3 regions of the Sphingomonas sp. AC449 genome follow, and region 1 is predicted to be linked to each of the others. Evidence: predicted binding sites of a transcription regulator. Region 1 holds the regulator's gene; each other region holds the start of a gene.

Region 1 (2,266 bases):
GTGCGATCCCGCTCGCGATCGGCGCGATCTGGGCGCTGACGACGCCGCCGCCCGATATCCTGGTAACCGGCGACGGGCGGCACGTCGCGGTGCGGACGGCGGCGGGGCTGGCGCTGCTGCGCGACCGGGCGGGGGCGTATGTGCGCGATACGCTGGCGGAAAATGGCGGGGTCGACGGCGAGCCGTTGCTGCTGGCGGATCAGCCCGATGCGCGGTGCAGCCGCGACCTGTGCATGACGGATGTCGTGGCAGACGGGCGACGCTGGCGCGTGCTGGCGACGCGCAGCATGTATCGCGTGCCGATCGCCGACCTCGTCGCCGCGTGTCGCGCGGCGGATATCGTCGTCAGCGAACGGGGGCTGCCAAGGAAGTGCGAGCCGCGGTGGCTGAGGCTTGACCGGTCGACGCTGCAACATACCGGCGGTGTCGCGCTGACGTTGCGGACTGGGCGGGTGGCGACGGTCCTCGAACCCGGTGATCGGCATCCCTGGCGTATGCCCCCGACGCTCGAACGATCCGCGGGGCGGTTCGGTCACGAGGCCGGGCGTCGGGTCCGGTCCTGGTCGTAAGCGGAGCGCACTGACGCGCGGGATGGCAACGCGCTCGCGTTACTACTGGCGAGATTTTCTGGCGGGTGGACCGTTGGCCGTAATGGCTTTGCTGTATCGTGCGGGCTGGATCAGTTCCGGCTCCCGCATCGAGCCTGGGCCCTCGCCGACAGGTTTGCCGATCCGGGACGTACGGGACGACGCTCTTGGCCCTGGATCCTGACTTTCGTCAGGATGACGGGGGTAAGTCAGATCCGGAGTTGGAGTGAGGCGCTCTTCTTTCCCGGTCCTGACGTCTGTCGATAAGGGCAGGAGGGAGTCGACCGCTTCGTCATCTACCTTCCTGGGGACCCCATAGTCAGTCGTAACGCCGCAGGATGCCCGACAGCTTGCCCTGCACACGGACCTGCGCGGGGGCGTAGCGTTGCGGATCATAGGAGCGGTTGGCGGGGTCGAGCCGGACCATCGCGCCTTCGCGGCGGAAATATTTGAGCGTCGCCTCGCTGTCCTCGATCAGTGCAACGACGATCTCGCCGTCGCGGGCGGTCTCGGTGCGGCGGATCAGCGCATAGTCGCCATCGAGAATTCCCGCATCGACCATCGAATCGCCGGACACCTCGAGCGCATAATGCTCGCCCGAGCCAAGCAGGGCGGCGGGGACGGCCAGCATCGAGCTGCCTTCGAACGCCTCGATCGGCACGCCTGCGGCGATCCGCCCGTGCAGCGGAATCTCGACGACGTCGTTCGCGGCGACCGGGATATGCGCCGGGCGCACGCTGGGCGACGGCTCGGCGTTTGCCGGAGCGGCCGGGGGCGTGGCCTTGGCAGCAGCCGATTTCGTCGCGGGCATGTCCGGGCGCTCGGGCATCCGCAGGATTTCGAGCGCGCGCGCGCGGTTCGGCAGGCGGCGGATGAAATTGCGCTCCTCGAGCGCGCTGATCAGGCGGTGGACGCCCGATTTGGATTTCAGGTCGAGCGCGTCCTTCATCTCCTCGAACGAGGGCGAAACGCCCGTCTCTGCGAGGCGATCGTTGATGAAGCAGACAAGCTCGTGCTGCTTGCGCGTGAGCATAGCGGTTCTCCGTCCGGAACAGACGAGGAACTTCTATGGAACACAATGGCCGGCGTCAAGCGATCCGTCAGGCGATGATGAGGATTTCCGCCGAGTCGCCCGCACGCGCTGCGGGCGCGTCGCCGTCGCGGACGATCAGGCAGGTCGACCGCGCGAGCGTGAGCAGCATCGAGCTGTCCTGGATGGTCGAGGCATAGGCGCGACCGTCGCGGAGTTCGGCGCGCATGTAGTCGGTGCGCGACTCGTTCGGCGGCAGATCCTCGCCGAGCAGCGCGTGCGTCGTCTGCGGGAGCGGATCGCGCGCGCCGAGCATGTGCGCGACGACCGGGCGGACGAACAGGATCGCCGTGACGAAGGCGGAAACGGGGTTGCCGGGCAGGCCGAGCAGCATCGTCCGACCGAGCGTCCCCGCCATCATCGGCTTGCCCGGGCGAAGCGCGATCCGCCAGAAGTCGATGCTGCCGCCTGCCGCCTCGATCGCGGGGCGGACAAGATCATGGTCGCCGACCGACGCGCCACCGGTGGTCACGAGCAGGTCGGCGTCGACGCCCGCAAATGCGTCGCGCAGCGTGTCGAGACGGTCGGGCAGGATCCCGAGATCGACGATGTCGACGGGCAGATCGGCGAGCAGCGCCGCCAGCATGAT
Region 2 (2,266 bases), 190 kb from region 1:
GCGGCGTCGACTGGCATGCTCGAGCGTGCCAGCCGGCTCGACCCCCAAAATGCGTCGATCACCGACTCGCTTGGATGGGCGTATCACTTGTCGGGCAGGACCCCGCGCGCGCTCCCGCTGCTCGAACGGGCCGCGCAGGCCGAACCGACCAGCATGGAGATCAGCGATCATCTCGGCGATGCCTATTGGACCGTCGGACGGCGATACGAGGCACGCTATGCCTGGCGCGCGGCCAGCCTGACCGCGGAGGCCAAGGACATGACGCGGATCGCCGACAAGATCGCGAATGGCCTGCCCGGAGCGGCACGGCGATGACCATGATCGTTGAACCCGCGCCCGCCAAGATCAACCTGGCGCTTCACGTCCGCGCGCGCCGGCCCGATGGCTATCACGAACTCGAGACGCTGTTCGCCTTCGCCGCGGACGGTGATCGCGTTACCGTCGAGATCGCGCAGACCAACAGCTTCACGATCGTCGGCCCGTTTGCCGCGGCGCTTCTCCCGTCTGGCGGGTCGGACGTCCACGAAACGCGCGCGCACGCCGCTGCCCGGGAAACGTCCGGGAACGCCCCTTGGCACGGGAACCTCGTCACTGCGGCCGCCGACGCGTTCGGCGCCATGTTCGCCATCGATGCGCGCCACGCGATCATCCTCGACAAGCATCTTCCGATCGCTTCGGGCATCGGTGGCGGCTCGGCGGATGCGGCGGCGGCGCTTCGCGCGCTCGCCCGGCTTCACGGTATCGCGGCAACCGACCCGCGGCTCCACGAGATCGCCGCCCGCCTCGGTGCGGACGTGCCGGCCTGCCTTGTCAGCCGTACGACTCTGGGCGTCGGCAAGGGCGAGGTCCTGGTCGAACTCGCCGGGCTGGCCGGTACCCCCTTGCTGCTGGTCAATCCCGGCGTCGCGGTGTCTACCGCGACGGTCTTCGGCACCTGGGACGGGAGCGACCGCGGACCGATCCCCGAAGGCGATCTGCTTTCGCGTGCGCGTGCAAGCCGCAACGACCTCGAACCACCCGCGGTCGCGCTCGCACCGGTGATCGCGGAGGTGCGGTCCTTTCTCGACGCGGCTGACGGCGTGGTGTTGGCGCGGATGTCGGGCTCGGGCGCGACCTGCTTTGCCGTGTTCGATGCGATCGCGGCGCGCGATGCCGCCGACGCTGGGGCAGCGGCCCGGGGGTGGTGGACGCTGGCGACGACGCTGGTGTGACCCGCGAACGCGATCGGACGAATGTCGACCGATCTCGGAGCGCCAAACGCGCTCGATGTATCATGTTCCGCTCTTGTTCTTGGAGAACAAATGGAATACATGGCGTTTGACGCGTTGAATGGCATGCGCGCTTGGTTTAGCGATGGGAGCTTCTTCGATGGCCGCTAATTTGAAAGTGATCAACACCGGCATGGCAACCGCAACCAACGACCGCCAGAAGGCGCTCGACGCCGCTCTCGCGCAGATCGACCGCGCGTTCGGCAAGGGCTCGGCGATGCGCCTGGGTTCGAAGGAAACGATGCAGGTCGAGGTCATCTCGACGGGGTCGCTCGGGCTCGACATCGCGCTTGGCGTCGGTGGCCTGCCGCGCGGGCGCGTGATCGAGATCTACGGCCCGGAAAGCTCGGGCAAGACGACGCTTGCACTGCATGTGATCGCCGAAGCGCAGAAGACGGGCGGGACGGCCGCATTCGTCGACGCCGAGCATGCGCTCGATCCGGTCTATGCCAAGAAGCTGGGCGTCAACATCGACGAACTGATCGTGTCGCAGCCCGATACCGGCGAGCAGGCGCTCGAGATCGTCGACACGCTGGTGCGCTCCAACGCGATCGACGTGCTCGTCGTCGACTCGGTCGCAGCGCTCGTGCCGCGCGCGGAAATCGAGGGCGAGATGGGCGATAGCCATGTCGGCCTCCAGGCGCGTCTGATGTCGCAGTCGCTCCGCAAGCTGACGGGGTCGATCAGCCGTTCGCGCTGCATGGTGATCTTCATCAACCAGCTGCGCATGAAGATCGGCGTGATGTACGGGAACCCCGAAACGACGACGGGCGGCAACGCGCTGAAATTTTATGCGTCGGTGCGGCTCGACATTCGTCGCACGGGCGCGATCAAGACCGGCGAGGAAGTCACGGGCAACCAGACGCGCGTGAAGGTCGTCAAGAACAAGGTCGCGCCGCCGTTCAAGCAGGTCGAATTCGACATCATGTACGGGCAGGGCGTCTCGAAGCTCGGCGAAATCCTTGATCTCGGCGTGAAGGCCGGTCTCGTCGAGAAAT
Region 3 (2,266 bases), on a different contig from region 1:
GAGGCCGGTCAGCTTTCTCGCAGTGGCGCCACCTACGCCCCAGACGTCTGCGACAGCGAAACCGTCCATGACCTGTCGGCGAACGGCTTCATCGCGCAAGTCCGCGACACCCTCGAACCGGACGTCCTTCTTAGCCGCGGCGTTCGCCAGCTTTGCCAATGTCTTTGTTTCGGCAATGCCAACGCAGGTCGGGATCGTGGTCCACAAACGAACCTGCTCCCGCATCGCATGCGCATGCTCGACAAGGTCCCTGCCCTCGAAGCCTGCAAGGTCCAGAAACGTCTCGTCGATCGAATAGATCTCGAAGTCACGCGCGAAGGGTTCGCAGGCAGCGATGACGCGGCGCTGCATGTCGCCATACAGCGTGTAGTTCGAGGACAGGACGCGGATACCGTGCCGGCGGACCACGTCACGCAGATGGTGGATCGGATCGCCCATCTTGATGCCGAGCGCCTTGGCCTCGGCCGAGCGGGCGATCGCGCAGCCGTCATTGTTCGACAGCACGATGACCGGCACGCCGACGAGGCTGGCATCGAACGCCCGTTCGCAGCTGACATAATAGTTGTTGCAGTCGATCAGCGCGATGGGCGCGCTCATGGCACCTTGCGCGCCACGCCGACGACGACGCCCCAGATCTCGACATATTCGTCGACGAGGATGTGCGGGAAGCCCTCGGCTTCGGGCACGAGCCAGTGCCGCCCGTCCATATGCCGAAGCCGTTTCAATGTCCGCTCGCCGTGCACCAAGGCGACGACGATCGCACCGGCTTTGGGTTGCTTGGCGCGATTGACGACGATCAGATCGCCGTCATTGATCCCGGCGCCCGCCATCGATCGTCCTTCGACCCGCATGATGTAACTGGCGGCGGGATGCTCCACGAGCCACGCGCCGAGATCAATCGGCTCCTCCATGTCGTCCTGCGCCGGTGACGGAAACCCGGCCGGCGTGTGACACAGGAAGAACGGGACCTCGCGCGGCACCAACGCGAACGGTATTTCGTGGAGCCTCAAGCTGCTCATGGGACGATTCCTTTTCCGGCCAGCCCTTTAGAGCGCAAGAACAGAAAGTGAACAAGGATTCGTGTGACAACGCTGCCGCATGGTGAGCGCTCGAACCGAAAGCGGGCGTTTGCGAGGACATTTAAGAGGTAAGCGTCCGGCCCGGCGTGTGTTGTGGCGCGGCACCGCTGCGCGAGGCAGTCGGCTCACGGGGGTAGCCGCGTTGCGAATCATACGATGCCGGGGGACGTGGAAGGACAGCCGTCCAACCTAGCGGCGGCGGGCTACGCGACCGGAACGTGGGCTTGCGATACCACCGCGATACCAAAACGCAGATTCACCGAAGCTTTAAGCGACAAGTCGCCAATAAAGCTCAAGGATATCAATGATTTAAGGTGGTGCCGCTTACAGGACTCGAACCTGTGACCCCCGCATTACGAATGCGATGCTCTACCAGCTGAGCTAAAGCGGCCCGACGATGGATCTCTCCGGTCGAGGGGGCGGCGCTTAACAGGGGAAATTCGCGCTGACAAGCGCCAACGCGGATTTACGCTCCGTTTACCAAACGCGGTGCACAGCATGGTACCATGACACGGGGAAGTTTTGGCATGACGAGTGCGCGCGAACTTGATGACGGCCAGGCCACCATGCGGGCCGAGGGGAGTGCAGCCACCGCCGGTGCCGGCGATGCCGCCGATGCCGGGATCAACGACGTCATGTTCGATCTCGGCGGCGACGAGCGGCGAATGCACGTCCGCGCGTATAATCACTGGGTGTCGCTGCTGAAGGGACGCCCCTATCCGACGATCGCCGATCTCGATCCCGGCTCGATCGCCGACTTCGGCCCGCACAGCGTCCTGATGGATTTCAGGACCCCGAACGGCGCAGATCCGCAACGCGGCGAAATGCCGATCACCGACCCCGGAATCGCGTTCCTGGGGACCGCGCTGCGCGAGGAATGCGGGCTCGTCGGGCGGATCGATTCGATCGCCGACGTACCCAGCCGCTCGCTGCTGTCGCGACTGACCGATCACTATCTGCAGATCATCGCGAATCGCGCACCCGTCGGATTCGAAGCCGAATTCGTCAACAGCCGTGGCCGGACCACGCTGTACCGCGGCATCCTGATGCCGTTCGCGTCGAACGACGAGGGAATCGATTTCCTCTACGGCGTGATCAACTGGAAGGAGCTCGCCGACGCGGGATTGCAGGCGACGCTGGCGGCCGAACTCGACGCCGCGGTGCGTGCGATGCCGCCGCGCAGCCAT

What was found. Region 1 encodes LexA, which represses DNA repair genes until DNA is damaged. Its sites were predicted from a motif close to GTTCCNCNCTTGTTCT; they were not measured.
Region 2: the regulator LexA is predicted to act here: its motif matches at 1,276-1,291, upstream of recA (recombinase RecA).
Region 3: the regulator LexA is predicted to act here: its motif matches at 1,057-1,072, upstream of AC0CH3_RS09100 (LexA family protein).

The regions. Positions count from the first base shown of each region.
Region 1 is NZ_CEEDCZ010000002.1:420,300-422,565, forward strand. Features, by position in the region: gene AC0CH3_RS05535 (ComEC/Rec2 family competence protein) at 1-569, shown strand, start outside; gene lexA (transcriptional repressor LexA) at 907-1,620, opposite strand; gene AC0CH3_RS05545 (molybdopterin molybdotransferase MoeA) at 1,688-2,266, opposite strand, start outside.
Region 2 is NZ_CEEDCZ010000002.1:229,988-232,253, forward strand. Features, by position in the region: gene AC0CH3_RS04665 (tetratricopeptide repeat protein) at 1-315, shown strand, start outside; gene AC0CH3_RS04670 (4-(cytidine 5'-diphospho)-2-C-methyl-D-erythritol kinase) at 318-1,211, shown strand; gene recA (recombinase RecA) at 1,369-2,266, shown strand, end outside.
Region 3 is NZ_CEEDCZ010000004.1:93,737-96,002, forward strand. Features, by position in the region: gene AC0CH3_RS09095 (Y-family DNA polymerase) at 1-597, opposite strand, end outside; gene AC0CH3_RS09100 (LexA family protein) at 594-1,019, opposite strand; tRNA gene AC0CH3_RS09105 (tRNA-Thr) at 1,395-1,470, opposite strand; gene AC0CH3_RS09110 (PAS domain-containing protein) at 1,607-2,266, shown strand, end outside.